2 regions of the Variovorax sp. P4_B11 genome follow, and region 2 is predicted to be linked to the other one. Evidence: predicted binding sites of a transcription regulator. Region 2 holds the regulator's gene; the other holds the start of a gene.
What was found. The regulator LexA, encoded in region 2, represses DNA repair genes until DNA is damaged. The targets are predictions, from matches to a motif close to ACTGTATNNNNATACAGT.
Positions count from the first base shown of each region.

Region 1 (3,404 bases), on a different contig from region 2:
GCGTGGCGGGGCGCGACTTCTGGGTCGGCCACCTGCACGGCCAGCCGGTGGTCGCGGTGCTGTCGCGCATCGGCAAGGTGGCGGCGGCGCTCACGGCCACGGTGCTGCTGGAGCGCTTCGGTGTGCGGGCGATCGTCTTCACCGGCGTCGCCGGCGGGCTGGCACCGGGGGTGCAGGTGGGCGACGTGGTGGTCGCCACCAAGCTGTTGCAGCACGACCTCGACGCCTCGCCGATCTTCCCGAAGTACGAGGTGCCGCTCACCGGCCATGCGCGCTTCGCGGCCGACACCGCCATCAGCGATGCGCTCGCCGCCGTGGCCGCCGGCCTGCTGGGCGACCCGGTCGCGCTGCTGGGCCAGAAGGTGGTCGAGGATTTCGGGCTGGCCGCGCCGGCGGTGCACCGCGGCCTGCTGGTGAGCGGCGACCGCTTCGTCTCGACCGCCGCCGAAAGCGCCGAGCTGCGCAGCGCGCTGCCCGACGCGCTGGCGGTCGAGATGGAGGGCGCCGCGGTGGCCCAGGTCTGCCACGACTACGGCGTGCCTTTCGCCGCGGTGCGCACCATCTCCGACCGCGCCGACGACGAGGCGCACGGCGACTTCACGCGTTTCGTCTCGGTGGTCGCGAGCCGCTACAGCCTGGCGCTGATCGATGGGTGGCTGGCGACCCTGCCGCCGCAATAAGAACCAGGCCCGCCCAGGCCAATGTGTTCGGGGGCACCCGCGGAACCGGCTCTGCCGGGCCGCTGGGTGCGCCCCTCGAGGGGCTGAGGGCCGCGGCTCCAAGCCTGCCTGCGCAGGCTTGGACGTGCCCGAAGAGCAGCCGCCTCTGGCGGCCGCCCGAAGGCGGCTACACGAAGTGAGCAAGCAACGGGGTGGTCACTTCAACCAGCCGCGGCGGCGGAAGTACCACATCGGCACCAGGGCGCTGGCGATCATCAGCACGACCGCATAGGCGTAGCCGTAGGTCAGATCGAGTTCGGGCATGAACTTGAAGTTCATGCCGTAGACGCTGGCGATCAAGGTCGGCGGCAGCAGCGCCACGCTGGCCACAGAAAAGATCTTGATGGTCTTGTTCTGGTTGATGTTGATGAAACCGACGGTCGCATCCATCAGGAAGTTGATCTTGTCGAACAGGAAGGCCGTGTGGTTGTCGAGCGATTCGATGTCGCGAAGAATCTGCCGCGCTTCCTCGAACTGCTCGGCGTTCAGCATCCGGCTGCGCATCATGAAGCTGACCGCGCGGCGGGTGTCCATCACGTTGCGGCGGATGCGCCCGTTCAGGTCCTCCTGGCGCGCGATCAGGCCCAGCACCTCGCCGGCCAGCTCGTCGCTGACGTTGCCCGACAGCACCTTCTTGCCGGCGATCTCGAGCTCGTCGTAGATGTTCTCGAGCGTGTCGGCCGAATACTCGGCGTCGGCGTCGAACAGCTTCAGCAGGACTTCCTTGGCGTCCTCGATCAGCCCGGGGGCGCGCCGGGCGCGCATGCGCAGCAGGCGGAACACCGGCACGTCCTCGTCGTGGATCGAGAACAGCACGCCGCGGCTGCGCAACTCGGTGTTGTGCTGGTTCAGGATGAAAGCCACGCGCACCGAGCGTGGGTTCTCGTCGTCGGCGATCAGGAAGTCGCTGCGGACGTGGAGCTCGCCGTTGTCTTCCTCGTAGAAGCGCGCCGACTCCTCGATGTCCTCGTCCATCGCGTCTTCCGGGATCGACAGGCCGTAGTACTGCTTGATCCAGCGCTTTTCCTCGACCGTGGGCGATTCGAGGTCGACCCAGATCGGCTGGAACTTGGAAAGCTCTTCCAGGGCCTCGATCTCTTCCTGGACGAGGCGGCCGTTGGCAAGCGTGAAGATGTTGAGCATGGCTCATTCCCTTGAAATGTCTGGCGGTTGGGCGAGGGATGGGGCGCTTTCAATTCCCTCGCAACGGCGCGTCAGAAGGGAAGTGAAAGCTGCCGAGACGGATCGATTTCCATGCGCGAGTCTCCGGTTGCAGCGAGGCGCGATTATGTCATTCGGCCCTTGGCGCCGCCGGCCCCGGGCTGGACAGACATCCAGTACAGTTGCATCGATGCAGCGCGTTGCGACACCCACATCCCCCGGCGCCGGGACCCAGGCCGAGCGGCTGGCGGACGCGCTCGCGAAGCTGAACGACGCGCAGCGCGCGGCGGTGCTGCATGGGGTCGACGCCGCCATCGATCCGGCGCAGCAGGACCCGCGTCCGCTGCTCGTGATCGCCGGCGCCGGTTCGGGCAAGACCAGCACCCTGGCGCACCGCGTGGCGCACCTGATCGCCGGCGGCGCCGACCCGCAGCGGATCCTGCTGCTGACCTTTTCGCGCCGGGCTGCGCAGGAGATGGAGCGCCGTGCCGGCCAGGTGCTGGTGCGCGTGCTCGGCCTGGCCTCGCAGACGCCGCCGGCCTTGCCCTGGGCCGGCACCTTCCACGGAATCGGCGCGCGGCTCTTGCGCGAGTACGCGGCGCAGATCGGCTTGAGCGAGAGCTTCACGATCCACGACCGCGGCGATGCCGAGGACCTCATGGGACTGGTGCGACACGATCTCGGCCTGTCCGCCACCACGCGGCGCTTTCCGCAGAAGGGCACCTGCCTGTCGATCTATTCGCGCACGGTCAACACCTGCGCGCCGCTGGGCGAGTTGCTGAAAGATGCGTTCCCGTGGTGCGCCGAATGGGAAGCCGAGCTCAAGCGGCTGTTCGGCGCCTATGTCGAGGCCAAGCAGCAGCAGCAAGTGCTCGACTACGACGACCTGCTGCTGTACTGGTCGGCGATGGTCGCCGAGCCCGCGCTGGCGGAGCAGGTCGGCGCCCGCTTCGACCACGTGCTGGTCGACGAATACCAGGACACCAACCTGCTGCAGGCGGCCATCCTGCGCGCCCTGAAACCGGATGGCCGCGGCCTGACCGTGGTCGGCGACGACGCCCAGTCGATCTATTCGTTCCGCGGCGCCACGGTGCGCAACATCCTCGATTTCCCGCAACAGTTCGGCCTTCCTGCGCGCATCGTCACGCTGGAGCGCAACTATCGCTCGACGCAGCCGATCCTCGATGTCTCCAACGCGCTGATCGCGGGTGCCGCCGAACGGCACGCCAAGACCCTCTGGACCGACAAGCCCTCGGTCGGCCAGCCGCAGCTGGTGCTGGTGCCCGACGAAGCCCAGCAGGCGCGCTGGGTGGCCGACCGGGTGCTGGCCCACCGCGAAGGCGGGCTGGCGCTGAAATCGCAGGCGGTGCTGTTCCGCACCTCGAGCCACAGCGCCGCCCTCGAGCTCGAACTGGCGCGGCGAAACATTCCGTTCGTCAAGTACGGCGGCCTCAAGTTCCTCGAGGCCGCGCACGTCAAGGACCTGCTCGCGGTGCTGCGCTTCGCCCAGAACCCGCGCGGCCG
Region 1 is NZ_JBFUHO010000010.1:143,727-147,130, reverse strand. Features, by position in the region: gene AC1DYD_RS12685 (5'-methylthioadenosine/adenosylhomocysteine nucleosidase) at 1-680, shown strand, start outside; gene corA (magnesium/cobalt transporter CorA) at 876-1,862, opposite strand; gene AC1DYD_RS12675 (ATP-dependent helicase) at 2,071-3,404, shown strand, end outside.
Region 1: the regulator LexA is predicted to act here: its motif matches at 2,041-2,058, upstream of AC1DYD_RS12675 (ATP-dependent helicase).

Region 2 (3,404 bases):
GCGAAGGGCATGGCGCCGGGGAGCGTGACGGCGGCGAACATGAGGCTGCGACGTTTCATGCGGGAAGCTCCTTTCGGACTGAAGGCGCTCAATAGGCGATCCAGCGGCCGCAGAACACGACCGCCAGCCAAATCGCAGTGGACGACAACATCTGTACCCGCGCCAGCAGGTCAAGTTTGGCCAGCGAACGGCGGCCATGGAACCACAGCGCATTGCCGCCGGCCAGCACCAACAACCCCATCTTGACCTGGAACGCACGGTTGGCGAGCAGTTCGGCCGGCTGCGTGGCGAACATCAGCGATCCGCTGAGCGCCGCCAATGCGAAGCCGGTCAGCACGATGCTCAGCGAGAGCCTTGCCAGGCCCGCCACCGGCAAGGTCGCGGCGCGACCGAAGACACGCGCCTCGAGCGCCACCAGGTTGCCGAGCAGCAGCGCGATGCCGACAATGTGCACCGCCTCCAGCGCCGGATAGGCCCAGGGGGTCGATCGCAGCGCGTCGAGCATCGCGTCAGTGGGCGGCACCGCCGGCGAGCAGTTCCAGCATCAGCGCGATCCGCGCCTTGACCGGCGTCAGCGCGCCGGCGTCACGCAGGCTCTGGTTCGGCTTCGGCAGGATCCGCCCCTCGGCGCAGCGCGTCGCCCGCAACACCGCCACGCCTTCGGCCTGCGCCCTGAGGGCCGCCGCCTCGAGCGCCTGATGCAGCGTTCCATTGCCGGTCGCGGCCAGCACGATCCCCTGCACCGGCTCGGCCACGCCGCGGCGGCGCTCGTCGAGCAGCAAGTCGACGAGGGTTCCGCTCGCTTCGGCATGGCTCGCCAGGATCTCGACGCGCGGCCAGGCCGTCGAGGCCGCGATGCGATCGTAGGACGCCCGTGCGGCCGGATCGGTCGCCGGCCAGTCCCTGAGCTGCCGCACCGCCGCTTCCTCGACGTAGGCCAACGGTCCGGCGTCGCCGGAATCGAAGGCATCGAGCCGATAGGTGTGGACCTTTTGCACCTCGAAAGCGCTGTGGACGGTGCCGGCACACACCGCGACCACGCCGCGCGCCCCCGGCGTGGCGGCGACGCTGATCGCGTCGCGCAGATTCTGCGGCCCGTCAGGCGCCAGGGCGCTTGCAGGCCGCATGGCGCAAGTCAGGACCACCGGCTTCGAGGGCGCCAGCACCGACTGCAGGAAGAAGGCAGTCTCCTCGAGCGTGTCGGTCCCATGGGTGATGACCACGCCCGCCACATCCGGCTCGGCGAGCCAGTGCGCACAACGCTGCGCCAGCGTCCGCCAAATGGCGAAGCCCATGTCCTTGCTGTCGAGCTGAGCCACCTGCTCGGCCTCGAGCGAAACGCCGGACGGCGCGTCGATGCCCTGCAGCAGATCGCCGACGCTCACTTCGCCCGCGGTGTAGCCGATGTTGTCGTTCGCCGCACCGGCACGGCCGGAGATGGTTCCGCCGGTACCGAGGACGATCACGCGGCGTCTGTCACGGATGGAGATTTCGTCCATTGCTTGCCAACTTTTGAAAACTGGTTAAAAATACAGGTACTGGACGTTTAGCCAGTGCCTCGTCAGGAGCCATCATGCAGTTCGCCGTCAAGCTTACAGCCCGCCAGCAGCAGATCCTCGATTTGATCCAGAGCGCCATCGCACGCACTGGCGCCCCGCCCACGCGGGCCGAAATCGCCGCCGAGCTGGGCTTCAAATCGGCCAATGCGGCCGAAGAGCACTTGCAGGCGCTGGCGCGCAAGGGCGTCATCGAACTCGTGAGCGGCACGTCGCGCGGCATCCGCCTCAAGGGCGACGCCTTGCGCTCCCTCAACGAATCCCGCAACAACCAGTTCTCGCTCTCGCTGCCCGGCATGGCCCAACTGGCGCTGCCCCTGATCGGCCGCGTGGCCGCCGGCTCGCCCATCCTGGCCCAGGAACACATCGACCAGACCTACTACGTCGAGAACACCCTCTTCCAGCGCCAACCCGACTACCTCCTCAAGGTGCGCGGCATGTCCATGCGCGACGCCGGCATCATGGACGGCGATCTGCTGGCGGTCCAGTCCACCAAGGAAGCCCGCAACGGCCAGATCGTGGTGGCGCGGCTGGGCGACGAAGTCACGGTCAAGCGCCTCAAGCGCAACAAGCAGGTCATCGAGCTTCACGCCGAAAACCCCGACTACCCCACCATCGTGGTCCAGCCCGGCGAACCCTTCGAAATCGAGGGGCTCGCGGTCGGTCTGATCCGCAACACGATGCTGATGTAACCCGAGCTTCATCGCGCGTGCGGTCAGCATGCGCACCCGATCCGGCCGCGACAGGTGGCGGGCGTATGGCCAAGAGCCATCACCCTGTCGAGGCCGATGAAAGCAATCCTGCCTGTGTCCAACCTCTGACTTTTCTGGAGTTCACATGGGAATCGCTCTCCTCAGCATTGCTGATCTTCTGACGCCACTGCAATCGCTGGCCGACCGCTGGATGCCGCGTCGCCGCTCGGGCCGGGCCATGTCCTCGGGCCTGCGCTACGTCGGGATCCGTCCGAGCTGCGCAATGCGACAAGGCGCAACCGGTGGCACCGCCGCCGCAAGTGCGGCGCCGGTGCGTCCCCTGCGTGTGGTCCGCATGGTCGATGCGCATCAACCGGGCCGCCCCGCCGGCCGCATGGTGATCTCGGGTCGAATGGCGGACGTATGCGCAGAACTCGATCGCTTGGTCGCGCTCGAAGCCGCCGAGGCCCTTCCGCGGCCCGCCCACTTGCACTGAGCTTGCACTGAGCTCAGTGAGGGTCCGACACAAAGTCGACCAACCGTCACAGCATGCCGTTCGTGCAAGGCACAATGGCATGCCATGAACATTGTGATCCTCGACGACTATCAGGACGCCGTGCGCAAGCTGAATTGCGCCTCGAAGCTCGACGCCTATGCGGCCAAGGTCTATACCAACACGGTCAAGGGCATCGGACAGCTCTCGGTTCGACTCAAGGACGCAGACGTCATCGTTCTGATCCGCGAACGTACCCAGATCTCCCGCCAGCTGATCGAGAAGCTGCCCAAGCTCAAGCTGATCTCGCAGACCGGCCGGGCCGGAGGGCACATCGACATCAATGCCTGCACCGAACAGGGCGTCGCGGTGGCCGAGGGATCGGGCTCGCCGCTGGCGCCCGCTGAACTCACCTGGGCACTGATCATGGCCGCGATGCGCCGCCTGCCCCAGTACATCAGCAACCTGAAGCACGGCGCCTGGCAGCAGGCCGGCCTCAAGTCGGCCTCGATGCCACCGAACTTCGGCCTGGGTTCAGTGCTCAAGGGCAAGACCCTGTGCATCTGGGGCTATGGACGCATCGGCCAGCTGGTGGCGCGCTATGGCCAGGCCTTCGGCATGCAGGTCGTGATCTGGGGCCGCGAGCAAAGCTGCGCCAAGGCA
Region 2 is NZ_JBFUHO010000019.1:113,638-117,041, forward strand. Features, by position in the region: gene AC1DYD_RS18575 (DUF6152 family protein) at 1-59, opposite strand, end outside; gene AC1DYD_RS18580 (hypothetical protein) at 89-505, opposite strand; gene AC1DYD_RS18585 (asparaginase) at 510-1,499, opposite strand; gene lexA (transcriptional repressor LexA) at 1,574-2,248, shown strand; gene AC1DYD_RS18595 (hypothetical protein) at 2,394-2,744, shown strand; gene AC1DYD_RS18600 (D-2-hydroxyacid dehydrogenase family protein) at 2,829-3,404, shown strand, end outside.